4 regions of the Dehalogenimonas sp. THU2 genome follow, and region 4 is predicted to be linked to each of the others. Evidence: riboswitches for the same ligand, from Rfam matches in the RefSeq annotation. Region 4 holds a riboswitch; each other region holds the start of a gene.
What was found. Region 4 has a riboswitch for molybdenum cofactor ahead of ABFB09_RS02630 (molybdopterin-dependent oxidoreductase). Riboswitches for the same ligand answer to the same signal wherever they lie in the genome.
Positions count from the first base shown of each region.

Region 1: linked by a shared signal. The riboswitch ahead of ABFB09_RS05860 (substrate-binding domain-containing protein) and the one ahead of ABFB09_RS02630 (molybdopterin-dependent oxidoreductase) in region 4 are both predicted to bind molybdenum cofactor.
Region 2: linked by a shared signal. The riboswitch ahead of moaA (GTP 3',8-cyclase MoaA) and the one ahead of ABFB09_RS02630 (molybdopterin-dependent oxidoreductase) in region 4 are both predicted to bind molybdenum cofactor.
Region 3: linked by a shared signal. The riboswitch ahead of ABFB09_RS04025 (hypothetical protein) and the one ahead of ABFB09_RS02630 (molybdopterin-dependent oxidoreductase) in region 4 are both predicted to bind molybdenum cofactor.

Region 1 is NZ_JBDLLU010000009.1:4,525-10,138, forward strand. Features, by position in the region: gene prmC (peptide chain release factor N(5)-glutamine methyltransferase) at 1-151, shown strand, start outside; gene ABFB09_RS05850 (electron transfer flavoprotein subunit beta/FixA family protein) at 223-1,026, shown strand; gene ABFB09_RS05855 (electron transfer flavoprotein subunit alpha/FixB family protein) at 1,093-2,070, shown strand; molybdenum cofactor riboswitch at 2,115-2,263, shown strand; gene ABFB09_RS05860 (substrate-binding domain-containing protein) at 2,341-3,258, shown strand; gene ABFB09_RS05865 (ABC transporter permease) at 3,265-3,981, shown strand; gene ABFB09_RS05870 (ABC transporter ATP-binding protein) at 3,985-5,076, shown strand; gene fusA (elongation factor G) at 5,132-5,614, opposite strand, start outside.
Region 2 is NZ_JBDLLU010000007.1:11,644-17,257, forward strand. Features, by position in the region: gene ABFB09_RS04895 (NADH-quinone oxidoreductase subunit D) at 1-21, opposite strand, end outside; gene ABFB09_RS04900 (NADH-quinone oxidoreductase subunit C) at 11-460, opposite strand; gene ABFB09_RS04905 (NADH-quinone oxidoreductase subunit B family protein) at 460-1,071, opposite strand; gene ndhC (NADH-quinone oxidoreductase subunit A) at 1,062-1,436, opposite strand; gene ABFB09_RS04915 (tubulin/FtsZ family protein) at 1,614-2,792, opposite strand; molybdenum cofactor riboswitch at 2,946-3,065, shown strand; gene moaA (GTP 3',8-cyclase MoaA) at 3,098-4,087, shown strand; gene moaC (cyclic pyranopterin monophosphate synthase MoaC) at 4,093-4,572, shown strand; gene ABFB09_RS04930 (MOSC domain-containing protein) at 4,565-5,005, shown strand; gene glp (gephyrin-like molybdotransferase Glp) at 5,167-5,614, opposite strand, start outside.
Region 3 is NZ_JBDLLU010000005.1:87,563-93,176, forward strand. Features, by position in the region: gene ppsA (phosphoenolpyruvate synthase) at 1-851, opposite strand, end outside; gene ABFB09_RS04020 (bifunctional nuclease family protein) at 1,131-1,697, shown strand; molybdenum cofactor riboswitch at 2,001-2,142, shown strand; gene ABFB09_RS04025 (hypothetical protein) at 2,250-2,783, shown strand; gene ABFB09_RS04030 (iron ABC transporter permease) at 2,842-3,798, shown strand; gene ABFB09_RS04035 (ABC transporter ATP-binding protein) at 3,808-4,629, shown strand; gene ABFB09_RS04040 (ABC transporter substrate-binding protein) at 4,631-5,614, shown strand, end outside.
Region 4 is NZ_JBDLLU010000003.1:140,601-146,214, reverse strand. Features, by position in the region: gene fdhF (formate dehydrogenase subunit alpha) at 1-23, shown strand, start outside; gene acpS (holo-ACP synthase) at 20-379, shown strand; gene ABFB09_RS02635 (porin PorA family protein) at 531-1,370, opposite strand; molybdenum cofactor riboswitch at 1,551-1,687, shown strand; gene ABFB09_RS02630 (molybdopterin-dependent oxidoreductase) at 1,831-2,841, shown strand; gene wtpA (tungstate ABC transporter substrate-binding protein WtpA) at 2,864-3,931, shown strand; gene ABFB09_RS02620 (ABC transporter permease) at 3,953-4,759, shown strand; gene ABFB09_RS02615 (ATP-binding cassette domain-containing protein) at 4,746-5,444, shown strand; gene ABFB09_RS02610 (TOBE domain-containing protein) at 5,489-5,614, shown strand, end outside.

The sequences.
Region 1 (5,614 bases), on a different contig from region 4:
GAACAAACCCGGCTGGCTGCTGCTTGAATTTGGCACCGGCCAGACAACCGCGGTACAAACGATCATCGACAAGTACTTGCCCGGGAGCCGTACCGTAATCCACCGCGATTTGATACCGCTCGATCGTCTCTCGGTCACCGAACTGATTTGACCGTACCCCCGCCCCGGTGCTAAATTAATCAAGTCGTTGAGCAAGCGTTCAATATCATCGAGGAGACAACCTTGAACATCATAGTTCTCATTAAACAGATCCCCGACCCTGAGATACCGCCGGCCAGTTTCAAGATCGACGCCGCTGCCAATAAGGTGGTGCCGCCATCCGGAGTGGCCCCGGTCATCGACCCTTATTCAGAGCATGCCCTAGAGGCCGCTCTTAAGCTCAAAGACGCCAACCCCGGCAGCACCATCAAGGCAGTAAGCCTGGGCAGCGGTCTCAACAAGGAACTCCTCAAGAAAGCACTGGCCCTCGGCGCCGACGAACTCATCCTCGTCGATGACTCCGTCTTCGAGGGCAGCGACAGTGCCGGCACCGCTCACGCCCTGACCCTGGCCGTGAAGAAGATCGGGCAGTTCGATGTCATCCTTACCGGCCGTCAGGCCGCTGACTGGGACGCCGGCCAGGTCGGCTTGCTGGTCACCGGTGCGCTGGACCTGCCCGTGGTCAGCCGCGCTCGCAAAATCGATTCAGCCGGCGGCAGGCTCCGCATCGAAAGAGTAACCTCCGATGGCTACGAAGTCGTCGAAGCGCCAATCCCGGCGGTCGTCACCGTAGCGAGCGAGATCGGCAAGCTGCGCCTGCCCAACATCAGGGGCGTGCTGGCCGCCAAAAAGAAGGAACCGGCGGTTTGGAAAGCGGCGGATATCGGGACTGAAATCACCTCGACAGGTGAGGCAGGACGCAGGGTGAAACTCCTGAAACTGTATCAACCGCAACGCGAAGCCAAATGTGAGATTATTTCCGGGGATACCCCGGAAGAACAGGGCGTCAACCTCGCCCTAAAATTGCGCGAACTGAAACTGATTTAATATTTCTCAATTTTTTCGAACTAAAGGCTCGCACTGAGCGAAGCGAATGTGAGAGGGTGAAATCCCATGAACCACAACAAAGGTATCTTAATCATCATCGAAGTCAAAGACGGCACACCATCATCATCCGCCGCCGAGCTTATGGGCGCGGCTCAGGCCATCGACACCGGATCGAACGAAGGTATCGACATACTGCTCATCGGCTCCAACGTCCAATCCGCCGCCACAATTCTCGGCAGCCTCGGCGCGACCAAGGTCTTCACCGCCGAGGCCGGCGCCATCATGGACGACACCGCAGCGACCATCGTCACCCGGCTGGCCAGTGATGTAAACCCCAGGTTCATCCTGATGGTGGAGAATGATCTGGGCCGGGACCTGGCGCCTTTGCTCGCCGCCAGACTCCAAACCGCCGCGGTAACCGACATCGTTGCCGTCCGCGCCGATGGTGATGAGATCGTATTCACCCGCCCGGTCTACGGCGGCAACGCCCTGGCTGATTTCATCATCGAGACCGGACCCGGAATCGCAAGCATCCGCCCCAAGGCGTTTTCCCCGGCAACCGTCAATGAAAATCGCCAAGCCGAGATCATCGAACTGCAGCCGGCTGACTCGACGACAGCGATCCGCGTCCTTGAACAGATCAAGATCAAAGAAGAAGGCCCCCGTCTGGAAGATGCCAAGGTGGTCGTCGGCGGCGGCCGGGGATTAGGCGGGCCGGAAGGTTTTACCCAGCTTAAGGAACTGGCCGACCTGCTCGGTGGAGGTGTCGGCGCCTCCCGCCCTCCTTGCGACCAGGGCTGGTGGCCGGAGAGCGGCCAGATCGGCATCACCGGTAAGGTGATCGCCCCTGAACTATATATTGCCGTCGGCATTTCCGGTTCAAGCCAGCACCTGTCCGGTGTTTCCGGCACCAAGACCCTAGTCGCCATCAATAAAGACGCCGAGGCCAACATCTTCAAGGCGGCGGCGTACGGCGTCACCGGCGACTGGAAGAAGGTACTGCCGGCGCTTATAGGCAAGGTAAAGGAGATGACCGGGAAGTGACATCGGTTGACCGGTACTAGTACCCTGTGTTAACATAGCTCTAATTTAATATCTGTCTCCGAAGTCTTGGAACCTAAATCCTTCTCCGAAGGCCATGGTGAAAAGACCGGTGGGTGGGGCAAACCACCCCAAGGGCGATGCTGAAAACGGCGCCGCCTCCCGCGATTTGGAAAGGAGAAAAAGCCATGACTGAGACATTGTCTGGCCGCGCACCTCCTTAAAAAAGAGGTGCTTTTTTATCGGGAAAATATAATGAATAAAGGGTGTGTTATGAAAAAATTCTGGTCAAAACTGGCAGCGGTGATGTTCTCACTGATGCTGATTTCTTTTGCCGCCATCGGTTGCGGCACCGAAACCCCCAACCCCGACCCTACTGCCACGGACGATGAAGGGCTGAGTGTTCTCGACCCGAGCATCAGGTTAAGGGTCTCCACCACCACCAGTCTGTATGATACTGGCCTGTGGGCGCTTCTGGAGCCCATGTTTGAAAAAAAATATGGCGTTGAAGTTGACGTCATGTCCAACGGCACCGGTATAGCGTTGGAATTTGGTAAACGCGGAGACGTGGATATCGTTGTTGTACATTCAAAGTCACAGGAAGAAGCTTTCATCGCCGGTGGTTTCGGCACTCAGCGTTATGTTTTTGCCAGCAACTATTTTGTCATTGTTGGCCCGGCTAATGATCCTTTAGGATTGAAAGGGTTATCTCCGGAAGCGGCTTTCAAAAAACTGGCTGACTCCGGTACAGCTAAATTTGTTTCCCGTGGTGACAATTCCGGTACTCACGCCAAAGAAAAGGCTATCTGGGCGGCTGCCGGCTTTAACTACGAGACAGTTCGTACTTCTGGCTCATGGTACATTGACGCCTCAGGCGGCATGGGTGCAACACTCCTCAAAGCCAAAGAGTTCGGAGCTTATACTATAGCTGATATCGGCACCTTCCTGGCGTACAAAGCCGATACCGGCTTGACCATAGCCGTTGACCAGGGGGCCATCCTCTTAAACGTGTATGCGGCCATTCCGGTTAACCCGGCGAATGTCCCCGGCGTTCGTAACGCTGAGGCAGCCAAGATCATGGCTGAGTGGTTGATGTCTAAGGAAATACAGGATATCATTGGACAGTACGGCGTTAAAGATTATGGCGCCCCACTATTCAACCCAACCTATGGCGTAGAACCGACAAGTTAGGATAAATTGGACGCAATTTGGCAAGGCTTGCAAAAGGCTGTTGAGCTGATCATATCGCTTGACTCTGAAGTTTTCGAGATTTCCTGGCGGTCGCTGAGCATATCAGCGACCGCCAGCGTAGTTGCGGCATCCATTGCGTTACCCTTGGGAGCCCTTATCTTTCACTCCACTTTCCGTGGAAAAAGGGCTCTCATCAGTTTCATCAATACCCTGTTCAGCCTGCCGACAGTTCTCGTCGGCCTGCTGGTCTTTATGCTGTTTTCCCGCGCCGGGCCGCTGGGTGAATTCGGTCTGTTGTTCACTCCCACCATCATGATTATCGGTCAGGCATTACTGGTAACTCCGCTAATGCTTGGCTTGGTAATCTCCGCTCATTCCGGTATTGACCGCCAGGCCAAGGAAACGGCCGTAGCGCTGGGAGCCAGTCGCTGGCAGATGGGTGTGATGATGATCAAAGAGGCCCGGTTTGCTATATTTACCGCCTTTATCCTGGGGTTCGGCCGCGCCATTTCCGAAGTTGGTTTGGCGTTGATGATCGGCGGTAACATCAGCGGATACACACGTGTATTAACCACTGCCATCTCTCTGGAAACCGGACGTGGCGATATTGAACTGTCTATTGCCTTAGGTATAATTCTGTTGGCGATTGCCCTTATCATCAATTTCGGGCTTGGCTGGCTTCAGCAACGAGAAATTCATATGATCAAAAGAGTGGAAGAATAGTCCATGTCTATTCTGCAGACCCACAATTTATCCCGACGATACAACCAGACTGAAGTCTTGAAAAACGTTATTCTAGACATTTCAATGGGAGAAACTTTAGCCGTCATCGGCCCTTCCGGAGCGGGTAAGAGTACACTGATCCGCCTTCTGGATCTGCTGGAATCGCCTTCATCCGGTAGTATCACACTGTTCAACCAAACCGTGAGTAACAAAACTGATCGTTTGCCTTTGCGCCGGCGTATGGCCTTTGTCCACCAGAAACCGCTGGTGTTCTCCACCAGCGTCTTTGAGAACGTGGCTCAGCCGTTGCGCTGGCGAGGAATGAAAAATACCTTCATTGAAGAACGGGTAACCGATGCCCTGGCGCTGGTGAAGATGGACAGCTATGCCGGCCGTCATGCCAAAACTCTTTCCGGTGGCGAAACCCAGCGCGTCGCTCTGGCGCGGGCACTTGTAACCCACCCGGAAATAATATTTCTGGATGAACCGACTGCTAACCTTGATCCCCTAGCCACCACTATGGTTGAGGAGCTGATTTCCAGTGTAATTCAAGCGCGCAACCTGACCGTAGTGATGACAACACATGACCTGGCTCAGGGACAGCGGCTGGCTGATCGCATCGGGGTACTGGTAGCCGGGGAATTACTGCAACTAGGCAAGCCATCAGAAATATTCATGTCTCCGGCTTGTCGCGCCGTAGCGGAATTTATTGGCGTGGAGAATATCTGGAACGGCACTGTCACCGGATCAGATAACGGGCTATTCACCGCTGCCGTAAACGGACATATTATTCAGGCTGTCGGATATTTCAACATCGAAGATACCGTTGATCTTTTCATTCGGCCGGAAGATATCATCATCTCAATTACCGATGATAGAACCAGCGCCCGTAACCGTTTGCCGGGCACCATCACCCGCCTAAGCCTGGTCAGTCCGCTAGTCCGGCTTGAATTAGACTGCGGTGGCTTGCCGTTGATGGCAGTCGTCACCCAACAGGCGGCCACCGATCTGGGGCTGGTTATCGGTAAACACGTCTTTGCTAGTATGAAAGCCACCGCCATTCATACAGCTAAAGGTAATTGCCCCGGCCAATAGAAAAGGGAGGGTAAAAACCCTCCCTTTGTTTGACGCCCCAGTAACAATGCGTGTCTTAATGGTTGCTCTGAGTCGCCGCCGTTTCCGCGGCACGTTCGGCCACCAGTTTCTGTGTTAGGTGGGAAGGCACCTGCTGATAATGATCGAAAACCATCTTAAAATAGCCTCGGCCATGCGTCAGGCTCTTAAGGTCGATCGCATAGCGCTGCACCTCTGCCAAGGGCGCTTTCGCGTCGATCATACTGAGGTCGCCTTCCGGGTTGATGCCCTGCACTTGGGCGCGCTTGGTATTCAGATCGCCGATAACATCGCCGACCACGCTGGAAGGTACCGTAATATGCAGCGATACGACGGGTTCGAGGAGAATCGGCCCCGCCGACTCCATGCCCTTTTTGAGCGCGCCCGCGCCGGCGATTTTGAAGCAGATCTCTGAGGAATCCACCGGATGGAAGCTGCCGTCGCATAAAATAGCGCGTACGTCGACAATGGGGAACCCCAGGGAGCCGCCTTCCTGCACAGCTTCTTTGATGCCTTTTTC
Region 2 (5,614 bases), on a different contig from region 4:
ATGTTCGGTTTTAAGCGTCACGGTCTACCCAGTCCTTTCGGAGCGGATAACCGGGAAAGCCATCCCATAGAAGGATGCGCTTCAAATTCGGATGCCCGGTGAATTCGATGCCCATGAGATCATAGATTTCCCGTTCCTGAAGGTCGGCGCCGCGCCATACGGGCGTCACCGACGGAGCGGTGGGTTTATCATGATCGGTCAAATCGACCCTGAAATCCAGACGCTGTTTGCGTGATAGGGAAGTCAGGCGGTAGATCAGGCTGAAATGAGTTTTATGGTCGACGCCGGTGACGGAGTTCAAATAATCGAAGTTGAATTCCGGGTCATCGCGGAGGAAGGCGGCGACTTCGGTCAAGCGGTCCGGCTTGACCGAAAGGCGCCCGTTATCCGCGGCGGATGCACCTTCGCCAAACTTATCCTTCAGCCGCTCGTGGACGGCGATGCAGTCCAGGTCCAGCATCAGCCTTCCACCGCCCTTCTGGTGGGGCTCATCTTATCGACTTTAGCGTGAATGTCCAGGATAGCCTGCAACAGCGCTTCCGGGCGCGGCGGGCAGCCCGGGACGTAGACATCGATCGGTACGATCTTATTGAATCCGGGCACCACGGAATAAGAACCTTTGAAGATGCCGCCGGAGGTGCCGCAGGAGCCCATGGCCAGCACCCACTTGGGATCCGGCATCTGGTCATAGATACGCTTGAGCCAGGGGGCCATCTTCCAGGTCAGTGTACCGGCCACGATCATGAGGTCGGCCTGCCGGGGAGAGGCGCGGAAAATTTCCATACCGAAGCGCGCCAGGTCGAAGCGGGAGGCAGCGGTGCACATCATCTCGATGGCGCAGCAGGCCAGGCCGAAGGTCACCGGCCACATCGAATAGTGGCGGGACCAATTGACTACTTTGTCGACGCTGGTTAAAAGAACGTTGGAGGCCAACGGCGGCGCGTTCAGCCAGTCTATCGGGTCAGGGATAGCGGTCTGATGGCTCTTCAGAAAACTCTCGACGATCTCGCCCTCCCGTGCATCGAGTTCGATGTCGGAATAGGCGAAATTGCGCGGCGGTTCTATTGCCATTCCAGCGCCCCTTTCTTCCAGGCGTAAAAATAGCCCACCGTCACGATGAAGAGGAAAAACATCGCGATGAAAAAGGCGGGGACACCCAGATCACCCAGGCTGGCCGCCCAGGGGTAAAGAAAAACAGCCAGCACATCCATGACGATGAGCATCAGCGCGTAAATGTAATAGCGGAAATTGAATTGCACCCAGGAACGCCCTGTGGTTTCCATACCGCATTCGTAAGTCTCCTGTTTAACCTGGGACGGGTTCCTGGGCACGATCTTGGTGAGCCGGCCGAGAATAATCGGAATGAACAGCGTCACCAGGATAAACCCGATGGCAATAATTAAAAAAAGCCCGACATAGCCGAACTGGGTTAACATGATGCGTCAGCCTCCGGGGTAGTACTAGGCCAAAAGTTATAGGGTAGTATATACTTTTTGACCCAAGATGACAAGCAGACATCACTTACCAGTATATGATACACCAACTTATCCGGAATCGTGAATCTCTAACATTGCCAGCGATGCCGTTCTCGATAGACTACCGCTAGACCGAATCTAATCCAGCAGCGTCGGTATGCCCTCCGCCGCCTCCATCGTCATGTCGGTTTTCAGGGCGCGGGACTTCTGCCGCTCCTTGAACTCCGCCGCCAGTTCCGTTGATTCCTGGTAGAACTGACGTAGGATGGGTACCTCGGAGAGGTCGGACAGCATCAACGTTACATCCAGGATTCCGCGTTCCCGCGGATAGTCACCAAGGCGCTGCTGCGCCGCCGGTGCTACCTCCCTGAGGCGTTCGGAGAGGTCTTTGACCAGTTCGACGCTGATCTCACGGGCGGGCCCGGAAACCAGCAGACCAGCCCGGCCGGCGTCAACGGGGTTGCAGGCGACCGACATCTCCGCCAGCGCCTCATCCATGGCATATAGACCGCGCTGGTTCTCAAAGTTCTTCTTGAGGTAGTTACGAGTTTTCTCGAACGGTAAAACGATCAAGTCCAGCGGCACCGTGCCATAGCCGATGCCCGTCCAGCCGCGCAGCGTCTCCTTGAGATCTCCGGTGTCCAGAATCGAGGTGCCTATTGACTTGGCTTTGCGTTCCTCACCCGAGCACAGCAGGTTATAGAAAGGTGTGACAATCATCTCGTTGATCTTCTGGAAGTTGCTGGCCAGTGACTGGCTTTTCCGGATGAAACGCTGGTTGTCCACGAGGATCACCGCATCGGCGGCCTGATTGGCGGACTTGAGGCACATCGCGGTATTGAAAACAGCCCGCTCCTCATTCAGCCGCTCGTGCTCGAAGGGCAAGGCCACCATGGCGTACACCGGCTTATCCCGAAAATTCTCCTTGAACGCCCGGGCGAATATCGGAAGTGCGCCCGAGCCTGTTCCGCCGCCGCCGGAGGCCATGAGCAGCAGCGCGTCGGCATCATAAAAGCGTTCGTTCTTCTTCATGATGCCAATGAGGTTATCCCGCTCCTCTTTGGCGATCTCGGCGCCCGTCTCTGAGATCTTGGCTACCCCGTGGCCGCCGGTGTGACCGGCGCCGATAAGGATACGGTGAAGGGAGTCTTTTTTAACTTTGGTCAATGAGGAAAGGTCGGCGGTATCGGTGTTGATCGCTAATATGTCGGTGGCAATGCGTAAGTTTCTCTCCTGACGCGCTTTGATGGCCATCCGGGCGAATTCATCGGCGAGCCTGCCTCCGGCCTGTCCCAGACCGACAATGATCAGCTTCATTTCAGGGTTCCTCCTGAGTGCATTTCGGCTTGAGTCTAAAGGGGCGGGACGGGTTTGTCAATAGGATTTTATAAAAGCTTGCCACAGTCGAATCTATAATGAGTCATTTATCGACCATGCTTGCCCGGTACTAGTACTTGGTGCTAAAATGTCGACAGATTACCCTTCGAGCTGTCCTCGCCTAAATCAATCGACATGGCAGGCGGCCGGTCAGGGTGTCGCTGGAAACGGCGGCGCCTCCCGTATTTGGAAAGGAGGGCGGATATGGCATATTGCCGCCTCTTTATTGGAGGCTGTTTAATAATATGACTGAAGGCAACTGCATCACCGGCACCTACGATGCCTTCAACCGCCGCGTCAATTACCTGAGGATATCGGTCACCGACCGCTGCAATCTGCGATGCATCTATTGTTCCGACGGCGAAATTTCCCATCTCGGACATAACGACATCCTGTCGTATGAAGAGATAGCCCGTATCACACGGGTGGCGGCGGAGATGGGGGTAACCCATGTGCGGCTTACCGGCGGCGAACCTCTGGTACGTCCGTATGTCGCTAATCTGGTCAGCCTGTTGACCGCGATACCGGGTATTGAGGATATATCCCTGACCACCAACGGAACACTTCTGGAAGCGCAGGCGGCCGAACTAAAAGCAGCCGGTTTGAAGCGGATCAACGTCAGCCTGGATTCCCTGCAACCGGATCGCTTCACCCGCATTACCGGCGGGAAGAACCTTCACGATGTCTTCAAAGGCATGGCTGAGGCGCACCGGGTGGGCTTGTCGCCGGTCAAGATCAATATGGTGGTCATGCCCGGCATCAACGACGACGAGATCGTCGATTTCGCCAAAAAGGCCCGGGACGAAGCCTGGCACGTGAGGTTCATCGAATATATGCCTTTCGACGGCGCCGGCGCGGAACCGGTGTTGACCGTTTCGGAGATAAAAGACCGGATCGAAACATCGGCAGGGGCATTATGGGCCTGTTGCCTGAACGGCGCCGGACCGGCCAATTACTATTCGTTCGGCTCCGGCGAGGGCACCATCGGCTTTATCCGGCCGGTGAGCCATCGTTTCTGCGGCCAATGCAACCGGCTGCGCCTGACCGCTGATGGCAAATTGCGACCTTGTTTACTCAACGACCTGGAAATCGACATCCGGTCATCGATCAGAAACGGCGGCGGTGAAGCGGAATTGAAAGCTCTGTTACGACAGGCGATCATGGCCAAGCCGGAACGGCATTACCTTGAAGAAGCCGCAGTGGGTGGCCGCCAGATGCGCCAGATAGGGGGCTGATGACAATGGAACTATCTCACGTGGATCAACACGGCCAGGCTCGAATGGTCGATGTCACCGCCAAGGCCGTGTCCGACCGGTGCGCTGTTGCAGTAGCTGAAATCACGATGAAACCAGAGACGGCCGAACTGATAAAGGCGATGGAGATCAAAAAAGGGGATGTGCTGGCCACAGCGCGCATCGCCGGGATAATGGCGGCTAAAAAGACACCAGATCTAATACCGCTTTGCCATCCGCTGATGATTACAGGTGTTACCGTCGATTTCGAATTCGCCGATACAGACCGATTGAAGATAACCGCTGAAGTCAAATGCTCCGGCCAGACTGGTGTGGAAATGGAAGCCCTGACCGCCGCTTCCGTAGCGGCGCTGACCGTTTATGATATGTGCAAGGCGGTGGACAAAGGAATGACCATCGCAAGTATTTACCTCGAATCCAAAGAAGGCGGCAAAAGCGGCGCCTACAGGAGAACAACTAATGGCTAAGATCATCGCGGTTTGCACCAGCGTTAAAAAAGGAACCAAAAAGAAAGATATTGGCTGTGGTGTACTGGAGACGGATTACGGTCTCCAGGGAGACGCTCATGCCACGCGGGGCTGGCACCGGCAGATCAGCCTGCTGGACAATTCCAGCATTGATAAAATGAGAGCCAAAGGGCTGGAACTATCGCCCGGAGATTTCGCCGAGAACCTGACCACCGAGGGCATAGAACTGATGACCCTGCCCATCGGTACCCGTCTCAAGACCGGACGGGGCGTGGAATTGGAGATCACCCAGATCGGCAAGGAATGCCACCAGCACTGCCAGATCTACCGGCAGGTGGGCATGTGCGTCATGCCGCTGGAGGGGGTTTTCGCCCGTATCATCGAGGGTGGAGATGTGGCGGCGGGAGATACTCTGGAGATATTGAAATCCTAATATCTAATATCTGAACCCTTCATACCCAACGGGGAGAGGTTAGAGCCTGTATTGAGCGAAGCGAATGTGAGGGGGCACCTCAACGAGGAATCGATTGTGTGAGTGCCCTACTACGGAAAAAATGCAACAGACGGAACCAGTCCAATAAAACATGGACTAGCTCAACCGTTGAACAGAAATACCTTGACCGCTTCGCCCTTTTCTAAAATATCCACGTTCGGCGCAATGTCCAGGTAGCCGTCGGCTTCGGCGGTGGCGGTGATGGCGCCGGACTCTTTGAACAGAGGCGCCGCCTGACCGTCGATCAGTCTGACGGGCAGGAATTGCCGCCGTCCGACGCTTCCGGGTACGCTTTGTGATAACACAGCATCGACGGCATTTTTACGATCGAAGGCTAACCCTGCCATCTTTTTGACGGCAGGCGCCAATAATAAATGAGCGTTGATGAGGCAGGAGGTGGGATATCCCGGCATCCCCAGCACCGGTTTGCCACGCACCACGGCGAACATGGTCGGTTTACCCGGTTTGACCTGGATGCCGTGGAAAAGAACCTTGCCGAGTTCTTCCAGGATGCCGAACATCAGGTCCCGTTCGCCGACCGACGATCCC
Region 3 (5,614 bases), on a different contig from region 4:
TCATCGTCCGAAAGCTTCTGCTGCTCCTGTCTGGCGGCGGGAACGCCCTGCCAGTAGTTGGAGCCCTCGGCGCCGGCCTCAATATTACCGGTGTTACGCACCAGCCGCCGGTCCTGGTGGCTGATTCGGCGCGAAACAATGGAAGGACCTTCTTTGTCGATGATGAAAAGATCGGGCGTGATTTCACCCGATACCAGCCCTTCACCCAGACCGTAGATGGCCTCGATGACGATCTTGGAGGGGTCGTTGGTGATGGGTTCGATGGTGAAGACGACGCCGGAAGTCACCGATTGCACCATGCGCTGCACGGGCACGGCGATGCCGACCTGGAAATGATCGAAGCGCTGTTCAACGCGGTAATATACGGCGCGGGGCTCGAAAAGCGAGGCCCAGCATTTCTGGACCGCCGCCACCACGGCGTCTCCGCCTTCTATGTTCAAATAGGTGCTCTGCTGGCCGGCAAAGGAGGCTTCCGGCAGATCTTCCGCCGTGGCCGAGGATCTGACCGCCACCAGTCCCTCACCGAGGGTGGCATAAGCTTCCTTGATCTTCCCCGCCAGGTCCGGCGGCAGGGGCGTGTCCATGATAAGCTGTTTGACCGCGCCGGCGGCGGCGGTCAGGGCTTTGGAGTCTTCCACGTCCAGGTTTTCCAGCGCTGATTTGATCCGGGGTTGCAACTCGGAAGCAGCGATAAAATCATAATACGCGTTGGCTGTTACGATAAAGCCAGGAGGAACCGGAATCTTTGCGGCGGTCATTTCGCCCAGATTGGCGCCTTTACCACCGACTATGGGAATGTCATTCTTGGTTACCTGGTTGAACCAGACAATCGCCTCCGGCGTCTTCTGCATTCCTCTTGTCTCCTTCCAGACAGCTAGATGTTTTCTGGGTACGCACCTGAATCAGGGTATGACGCTTTTCTTGGAAACTCCGGTAGACCTTTTATCGGCAAAGGCTAACTATTCTACTATAAACCGGACTCATTGTGAAGAGCCTTGCTAATCCCCGCGGAAATATTCTACCACGGCTGGGCGTCAACACGTGTTTACTTCATTGACACCCCATGACCATAAAGGTAGAATTGGGCAGGTTTAACAAGGCTAACCGCGCATTGGAGGCTCCCGAAAATAATGATAGAAATGACCATTGAGAGCATACGTGTCAGCCTGGTGAATTATCAGCGGGTGGTCATGCTCAAAGAAAAAAATACCCTGCGTTATCTGCCGATCTGGATCGGTTCCGCCGAGGCGCAGGCCATCGCCATCCGGCTGCAGGAAGGCATTCAGGTGCAGCGGCCGATGACCCACGACCTCCTGGCGACGACCATCGAGGTGCTGGGCGCCAAGGTGGAGCACGTTATCGTCAACGACCTCAAGAACGATACCTTCTACGCCAAGATACTGCTCAACTTCGGCGGCAACCAGCTTGAGATAGATTCCCGGCCCTCCGACGCGCTGGCGCTGGCGGTCAGGGTGGACGTGCCCATCTACGCCGACGAATCGGTGCTGGACAAGGCAGGCATCGTCCTGGAACGCGAGAGCGAAGGCGGCGCCGATGCGCTGGAAGCTATCGATGGCACCGCCGACGTTTCCGAAAAGCGCAAAAAAGCCAGCGAGGACGAGATCAAGAAGATGAGCGCCTTCCGCGATTTCATCGACAACCTCGACCTTGAGGATTTCGACAAGCGGAAATCGTAGGGGTTAAAACGGCAGACCGAAGAGGGCGCTTTCAAGCGCCCTCTTTTTTTACGGTATTCACGGGGAAACTGGCAAGCAGATTATGGCGGCTTTGAGATCGTTTCGCCGGAGGCTCACGATGACGGTTTGTTTTATCGTTGATTCCGTCATGGAACCAGGGCTGGTGGCTATGAGATTGCCACGTCGCTTCGCTCCTCGCAGTGACGGTTAAATAATGTCTGTTTGAATTTGACTTCGCTCTACGTCTATGGCAAAATCTGGTACTATATCGGGCAGTACTAATCGGCATCGACCGAAAATTAACAATTTTATAATCTCCGAATTTGCACTGACCTAAAACAGATGTCACGGGGTGCAAACGGTGTCCTGACTCCGTCAGGACCGAGGGTACAGATGGAAACGCCTGTGCCTCCCATTATTGGAAAGGGGAAATTATGTTTAAATAATATATATTTTAGAGTGCTCTCTTTTTGGGGCACTCTTTTTTTATTTTCTCCGGTACCGTTTACCCCTGAAGAATCGAACGAAAATAATAACGATGCGAGGACGTTGATGAAAACCAGAATGGTATTGCTGCTGATGGCAGCCTTAATGACTTTGAGCGTTGCCGGGTGCGGCGATGCGGAAGCGATTACTCCGCCTCAGACAACCGCGCCGGCGCAAACAACAGCGCCGCCACTGACCACCCAGGAGCCCCAGGTACAATGGAGCGTAAACGTCCAGGTGATCGGTAAAACACCGGTTACGATCACCCATGAGGACGCCGCAAAGATCGGTCCGGTAGATATCGTCGCCGCCATCAAAGATGGGAATAATGTCCTGCCGGCACACACCTTCAAATGTATCCTGCTCGTCGACCTGCTGGAATACATCGGGTTGAAAACGTTCACAGTTATTACCATCGAGAGTGCCGGCGTCACTGTGGAAATTACTCCGGACAGGATCGATGCCGCTGCCGCAGGGTTTGCCTGGATGGTTGACGGGGAAGCGTTGAATGCCAGCACCGGATTGGTCAAGTGGGTGAATCACAACCGAGGGCCGAAACACTGGGCTGACAATGTGACGCTGATCACCGTCATTGAGTAAATTCAACTTCAAAAAGCCGGGTTTATTCGCCCTGCTGATTATCGGGCCGCTTTTGATTATGCTGGTATCGCTTTTTATCGGCCGGTACCCTTTGTCGGTGTCAGAAGTGCTTCAAGCTCTGGCTTTCCAACTGGGTCTGGGGAATGCCGATGTCCCGGCCACGCATATCAACGTGGTCTGGGACATCCGGCTGCCCCGAGCAATTTTAGGGGCGGCGGTAGGCGCCAGCCTGGCGGTCAGCGGCGCGTCCTTCCAAGGCATGTTCCGCAATCCGCTGGTAAGCTCCAACATCCTGGGGGTATCTTCAGGCGCGGGTTTCGGCGCCGCCCTGGCTATAATCTTGTTTCAGGGTCAGGCGGTATATATTTATTTGTTTGCCTTCGCCTTCGGCCTGCTGGCGGTCGTGCTCAGTTACATGATCGGTGTGACCTATAAAATCGCACCCACCATAATGCTGGTACTCGGCGGCGTGGTGGTGTCATCCATATTTGCTTCCCTGATTTCGCTCCTGAAATATCTGGCTGATCCCTATGACCAACTGCCGAGTATCGTTTTTTGGTTGATGGGCAGTCTGGCAACCGCACAATTCTCGGATATTCTGATCTCTGCCATACCGATGGCGGTCGGGGTTTTAGGGTTGCTTCTAATGAGATGGCGGCTGAATGTCCTGTCCATGGGGGATGTGGAAGCCAGGGCGCTGGGGGTTAATGTCATGATTTCCAAGAGCCTGGCCATTTTTTTCGCCACTATTGCTACAGCGGGAGCAGTCAGCGTCAGCGGGATTATCGGCTGGGTGGGACTGGTGATTCCCCATATCGGCAGAATGCTGGTCGGCACCAATCACAACCTGTTGATTCCCGTTTCCCTGTCGCTAGGCGCCATGTACCTGGTGCTGATAGATAATATCGCCCGGACACTTACCGGGGCGGAAATCCCCCTGGGAATTTTAACTTCTCTCATCGGCGGTCCGTTTTTCATCTATTTGATCAAGCGAACCAAGGCAAGGGGATGGTAACCATCCGTCATGATTAACGTCACCAATGCTTCATTTTCATACGGTAAGGGTGACGTGTTCCGGGACGTCAATCTACAGGTCAACCGCGGTGAGATCTATTGCCTTCTGGGGCCGAACGGCTGCGGCAAATCCACGCTGATATTATGCATACTCGGCGTCCTGAAAACAGCCAACGGCAGCGTTTCACTGGATGGTCAGGACATCCGCGATCTAAAGCCCCGGGATATCGCACGGTTGGCGGCCTATATACCCCAGGTACACGAGAAACCGTTCCCATATAAGGTTATCGATGTCGTCCTCATGGGTAGAACAGCCTACAGCGGCACTTTTTCGCCGCCGTCAGCCCAGGACCGGATAATCGCTGAAGAAGCGTTGGCAAAGGCCGGTATCGCCCAATTCGCCGAACGCCCTTACACCCAACTTAGCGGCGGCGAGACGCAATTGGTGATAGTAGCAAGGGCGCTGGCCCAGCAGACACCAATACTGGTCCTGGACGAGCCGACCTCCCACCTTGATTTCCACAATGAATTATATTTTCTGCAGTCCATTGTCAGACTGGTTCAGGAGTCCAACCTGACAGTGGTCATGGCCACCCACTCGCCCAACCATGCTTTTTACTTTGAGGGCTCCGGGATCAACACCAGGGTTGGGTTGATGAATCATCAAATAATCGCAGTTCAGGGCAGCCCGTCCGCCGCTCTTACTGAAGAAAATATGGCAAAAACCTTCAACATCCGATCCAAAGTCGTTTGTTACCAATGGGAAGGTGTTGATTTGAAACAGATCATACCTCTTGAAATCACTGATACGGTTCCTGAAAGGAAGTTTTAACATGAAGCTGAAATCATCTTTCATCGTCGTCTCGCTGTTATTGCTGGGTTCGTTACTACCTGGCTGCAACAACCAGCAACCACCGGAAAACCAGGAAGATACCGTTACCGTGGTGGACAGCGCCGGCAGGACCGTTGAAGTTCCTGCCAATGTCCGAAGGATCGCCGCTCTGTATTCATTCGCCGCATATACCGTCTGCCTGCTGGGACGTGGTAATGACCTGGTGGGAGTACCGGGTGGCCTCCAGCGAGATATTCTGCTGATTGAAATTTTTCCGGAGATCGCAAACGCCTCGGTACCCCGGGAAGGCGGAGCCATCAACATGGAAGAACTGCTGCGGATTGATCCGGATGTGGTCATCGTCAGAAATGAGTTCGTTGCCGACCAGAAAGAGGTTGAGAAGCTGGATAACAGCGGCATTCCATATGTTGTGGTTGATTACAACAGCATGGAGGAACAGCGGGAGGCTGTGCTGATCGTCGGCCGGACCATCGGCAGAGAAGCGGAAGCTGTGGCTTTCAACAACTACTACCTGGATATAATCGACCGGGTCGATCAGGTGGTAGGTGACCTGGCCGAAGACGACAAGGTCAGATTGCATCACTCCGAGAATCAGGCTACCCGGGCGACCCACGCCGACTCCCTGGTCGCGGACTGGACCCGGGCTGCTGGGGTGATCAATGTTTCCGTTGGCGGCGACCTTGAACTCATCGGTAATGACTACTATGCCAGTATCGAACAGATCCTGCTCTGGAATCCGGAAGTGATCATCGTCAATGAACCTTCGGCCTATGCCATCATCACCAAGCACCCTCAATGGTCCGGAATCACCGCTGTTCAACAGGGACAAGTGTACCAACTGCCGAACGGTATCTCCCGCTGGGGACACCCGGGGTCGGTGGAAACGCCCCTGGCCTTGTTATGGACGGCTGTAACCGTTTACCCCGACCTGTTTCCCGATGTGGATATGCCTGCGGAAGTGCAC
Region 4 (5,614 bases):
CCCCCTGCGAGGCGCCCGTATGAACCAGTACCTTGGCGTGGATATTATCGAAATATCGCGCATCGAAACCGCCATATCCCGCTGGGGCGAGAACTTTCTGGCCCGGGTTTTCACCGATGCCGAAGTGTCACTCTACCGCAGCAAATTACCGTCCCTGGCCGCCCGTTTCGCCGCCAAGGAAGCGGTGGTCAAGGCGCTGGGTTGCAAGGAATTGATTTACCGTGATATCGAAGTGATCGCTGAACCAGGCCAACGCCCGGAGATCAGGCTTTACGGGCGGGCAAAATCGATTGCCTCAGAACTTGGCATCACCAGCCTCGCCGTCAGCCTGTCTCACAGCCGGGACTATGCCGTGGCAGTGGTGTCGGCGCTGGGTTAGCGTACTTTCCCATCTTCCTCTCCCTTGAGGCCTGCCCTGAGCCTGTCGAAGGGGGAGAGGAATTAAAGGTGAGGGTGTAACTAACTTCCATTAAAAAAGGGAGGCTCCTTCGAGCCTCCCTTTCGTATTCTATTCCAAAGTGTTCTGGGACTTAGCTTTTCCTGGTGACCCCGATCACAAGCAGTACCAAACCTAACCCGATAGCACCCCAGAACGCATAAACGCTCGCCACAAGGATCAGGTTGCGGTTGGCCGCACCTTCTTCCGCCGCGTCTTCGACAGTGTCATCGGTAAAAGTGATTTCGTTGATCAACACCGGGATCGAGGTAGTCGGAGCTACCTGCATATTGATGGTAGTCTTGCTGGTGGTAAAGACCGGTGTGCCGCTGATAGGTTCAACCGATATGATGGTGAACACGTCCACCGTCTGGGGCGCTCCGTTGGCGGCGGCGGGGTAGGCGTTACCTTTACTGTCGATGTTGAAGGTATATACTTTGACGCCCTGAATCGTCTCTTCACGAACAAAGGTCGCCGGTAATGCACTTCCTGTTGTCGCCGACCAGACCTGGTAGGTCTCCTGTTGGACGTCGGCCGGGAAGGTGAACTGGCCGCTGCGTGACTTATCGCCGCCCGTTACGTTCTCTCGGGTCGAACGGTCCACGGCGTACGTTTCAGTCGAATCTAGCGCGGCCAGAGCCGGGTTGATCGCTGATAACGGGGCACCTGAGGTCGCTTCAGTGAATTTAATGACCTGCTGAATAATAAGCGCGCCGGCATCGTTAACACCCGTCGCATCCAGGGTCCGCTCCATCTTGGTATTGATAGGCACCAGAGAACCGGTCGACGGATTGAACACCTGCACCGTGCCTTCAAAACGGTATTCCGCTGTGTAATCCTCCGGAAGTTTGGCCATGCCGGGGAAGATGAAATACAACCAGACCAGGGCAAAGGCGATGAGGACGATTCCGAGTGACGTCAGTACGCGCCGCATTTGGACCCCTTTCATTCTCTCGCAGGTTGAATACCTGTTCAAGTATTTTTATTGATGACCATCATAGGAGCAAAATGTACCATTGTCAATAGATTGAATGAACTACCAATCAGTTATTGACACCAAAGCCTTTTGACATCTAAGAAACGCGCTGTTATAATCCCCTTCAACTCCGCCGAAATGGCGGTAACTCTTCGAGTTCCGACGACCTAAAACAAATGTCATGGTTGCGGAACCGGTGAGCTGCAAAGCTCCGAGGGTACAGGTGGAAACACCGGTGCCTCCCGTATTTGGAAAGAGGAGAGCCAGTGAAAGTTTGGTATTGCACCTGAAGAGACGCTTGATTCTATAAGTGTCTCTTTTTTTCATTTCATTGGTATGGCTGCATAGCTATCCCTTCTCCATTTAACGAAGAGTTACCTCCGTCAAGGCGCGCAGTAGAAGATTCTCAGGAGGTTCTATGCGTACCTGGCTCAGGAAACTCAAGCCCCTTATCATCGTTGCCACCACACTGGCTCTGCTCATGGCTATCGCGGGCGGTTGCACTCCGAAGGAAGCAACTCCGACCGTCGATGACTCCCCGTTGGTCCTGACACTGGTCAACGGCACCCAGACCAAGGAATTGACCTTCAACCAGCTCAAGGCACTAAGCGCCAAAGATGGACAGGCTGGCCTTATGAACTCCACCGGCCGCATCATCGCTCCCCAGGGATTCAAGGGCGTATCCATCGCCGACCTGCTCAGCCAGATCGGTGGCATCACCGAAGCTAACGCCGTACGCGTGGAAGCCAAGGACGGCTACACCATGACGCTGTCCCACCGTCAGATCACGGAAGGCTACTTCACCGCCTTCGACGTGGCCAGCGGTAATGAACTTTCCAATCCCCCGCCCCTGATCCCCATCATCGCTTACGAACAGTCAGGCAATGAAATCCCGGATTCCGACGGCCCCCTTCGCATGGTCATCCTAGCTAATGATACCACCGTCACCGAAGGCCACTGGTGGGTCAAATGGGTCACCAAGATCGAGATTATCGAGGCGGCCGCCACCTGGACCCTCATGTTGGAAGGTGGCATCACCGAAGAGATGGATTACGCCACTTTCGAATCCGGCGCTACCCCCGGCTGCCACGGCGCGGAATGGACCGACCCGGATGGCAACGTCTGGCAGGGTATCCCCCTGTGGCGCCTGCTGGGCTGGGTCGACGACGGCCAGAAGCACCAGCGCGATATCGCCTTCAACGACGACCTGGCGAATGCCGGATACCAGATCCAGGTTACCGCATCCGACGGTTTCTCCCGGACCATCTCCTCCGAACTGGTAAAGCGCAATGACAAGATAATCGTCGCTTTCAAGATGAACGGTGAAATGTTGTCAGAAGCCTTCTTCCCGCTGCGACTGGTCGGCGAAGGCCTAACCAAAGGCCAGATGGTCAGTCTGATTGTATCGATCAAGATCATCTTCCCATAATGTTTACCCCGGAGAGAGCGGAATGAAGCGGATCGGACTGTTGTTGGCAGGTCTCCTGGTAGCGTCGTGTACCCTCCCGGCGTCTACCGGTTGCAGCGGCGAGCAAACTAGTACGAAGCTGGTAGTTTTTGAAGCCGGCAGTCTGCTGGTGCCCTTCGAGGCTATTGAAAAAGCCTTTGAGAGCAAATATCCCCATATCGATGTCCTCATGGAAGGCCATGGCAGCATCCAGGTGATACGCCATGTCACCGAGATTCATGACGACATCGATGTGGTGGCTGTGGCGGACTATTCGCTCATTCCGCTCCTCATGTATCCCACACTATTGCCGAACACCACCGAGTCCTACGCCGATTGGACGATCCAGTTCGCCGGCAACCGGCTCGGCATCGCTTATACAGATGACAGTCTTTACAGCGATGAGATTGACGCCGGCAACTGGTTCGAGATATTGAACCGGGAAGAGGTCCGGCTGGGTTTGGCCGACCCCCGGCTGGATGCGGTGGGTTACCGTACACTGATGATTGCCCAACTCGCGGAAGCTTACTACGACGACAACACCATCTTCGAGAATCTCTTCACCTTCAACCTCACCGGGCCGGTACGCTCGCTGGATGAAGGGAACGGTTTTAACATCGTCGTTCCGGAACTCATCGAGGCGCGGACCCGGCATATCGCCCTGAGGGGTTTCTCTGTCCAGTTGCTGTCCCTGCTCGAGGCGGGCCAAATCGATTACGCCTTCGAGTACGAGAGCGTAGCCGAACAGCATGGCTTGAATTTCCTGGCGCTGCCGCCGGAGATCGACTTCAGCCGTGAAGAGTTCCAGGATTTGTATTCCACGGTTAAAGTCACCCTGGACTTCCGGCGCTTCGCCTCTGTCACCCCCGTTTTCCTCGGCGAACCCATCTTCTACGGTATTACCATCCCCGCCTCCGCCTCCCACCCGGATGAAGCGGCGCTGTTCATCGAATTCCTGTTGAGCGCGGAAGGGCAGGCCATCATGAACGAGCACTCACACCCCCCTCTCATACCCCCGCGCTGTGACAACCCGGCCTCCCTGCCGGACGATTTGAAAAACCTGTTCAGGTAATCCGATGGTCCACCCGAATTGATGGCTAAGAGTCGAAGACGCCCAAAGAATTCGTGGCTGCCGGTGGTATTTTCCTTGCTGGGGGCGACCCTGGTCCTTTTCATCGTCCTGCCGCTGGGCCGACTGATCTTCTCCGCTGAGACCGGACGGCTGTTGGAGACACTGACCGACAGCGTGGTCATGAGTTCCATCGGCCTGACTATCCTGGCCGCCCTGGCGGCTACGGCGATCGGTTTGGTTTTGGGCGTGCCCCTGGCCTACCTGTTAGCCCACTACCGGTTCCCCGGTAAACGGCTGCTGGAAGGGGTGGTCAACCTGCCGGTAGTCATTCCCCATTCCGCTGCCGGCATCGCTCTTCTCTTCGTCTTCGGCCGCAGTTTCTGGGTCGGCCAGAGATTCGAGGATGTTGGCATCGAATTCGTCGATTCCATAGCCGGGATCATCATCGCCATGCTCTTCGTCAGCGTGCCGTTCCTGTTGAACGCCGCCCGCGATGGCTTCAGCCGCATTGATGACCGGCTGATCGGCGTCGCCCGGACTCTGGGCGCCTCCCCCTCTCAGGCTTTCATCCAGGTCGCCCTGCCGCTGGCCCGGCGCAACATTTTAAGCGGCGGCCTTATGATGTGGGCTCGGAGCATGAGCGAGTTCGGCGCCGTCATTATCCTGGCCTATCATCCCATGATCGCGCCGGTCCTGGTGTATGAACGATTTCAGACCCAGGGTCTGGCGGCCACCGTTCCCATTGCCGCGCTGCTGGTCATCATCTCGCTGATCATTTTCATCGGCATCAGGCTGCTGCTGAGCCGGGGGGCAAATGCTGGTTATTGAGGACCTGTCGGTCAACGCCGGCGCCTTTAAACTAAGAGAGATCAATCTGGAGATCAAGACCGGAGAGTACCTGGTGCTGCTTGGTCCTACCGGTTCCGGCAAGACGGTACTGCTGGAAACTATTGCCGGACTGCGCCGCCCGGAGCGAGGCACCATTCGGCGCGACGGTACCAATCTGTGTGGCCTGAATCCGGAGGAGCGGGGACTGTCTTTAGTCTACCAGGACCAGATGCTCTTTCCCCATCTGACCGTCCATGACAATGTCTGCTTCGGTCTCAAAATGCAGCGCCGGTCCCGTGATGTTATCGAAGCTTCCCTCGACAGAATTTGCCAATTGATAAACATAGAACACCTGCTGGGTCGCAGACCAGGTACGTTGAGTGGCGGCGAGCGCCAGAACGTAGCCCTCGCACGGTCCCTCATTACAAGTCCCTGGCTGCTGCTGCTGGATGAACCATTCAGCTCCATGGATGCCTCATTGCGCCGCGGTTCCCGGGCGCACATGAAAAAACTACAGCGGGAGTTGGGGTTCACCTGCATCCATGTCACCCATGATCTGGAAGAAGCCATGGACATGGCCGACCGGATAGCTTTCATACTGGACGGACGGTTGGCACGCGTCGGAAGCCCGGAGAATTTCCTTTTGTGGCCGGATTTGGCTTTCAAATCCCTCTACGACTTGTGAACACCCGGGTGTATAATAAAAGCAGCAAATCAAAGGAGGCAAACATGATCAGCGCACGCAATCAGTTCAAGGGCACAGTCAAGGAAGTCAAACTCGGCACCGTCATGGCGGAAGTGATAGTTTCAGCCGCCGGTATCGAGATCGTCAGCCTCATCTCCCGCGCTTCGGCT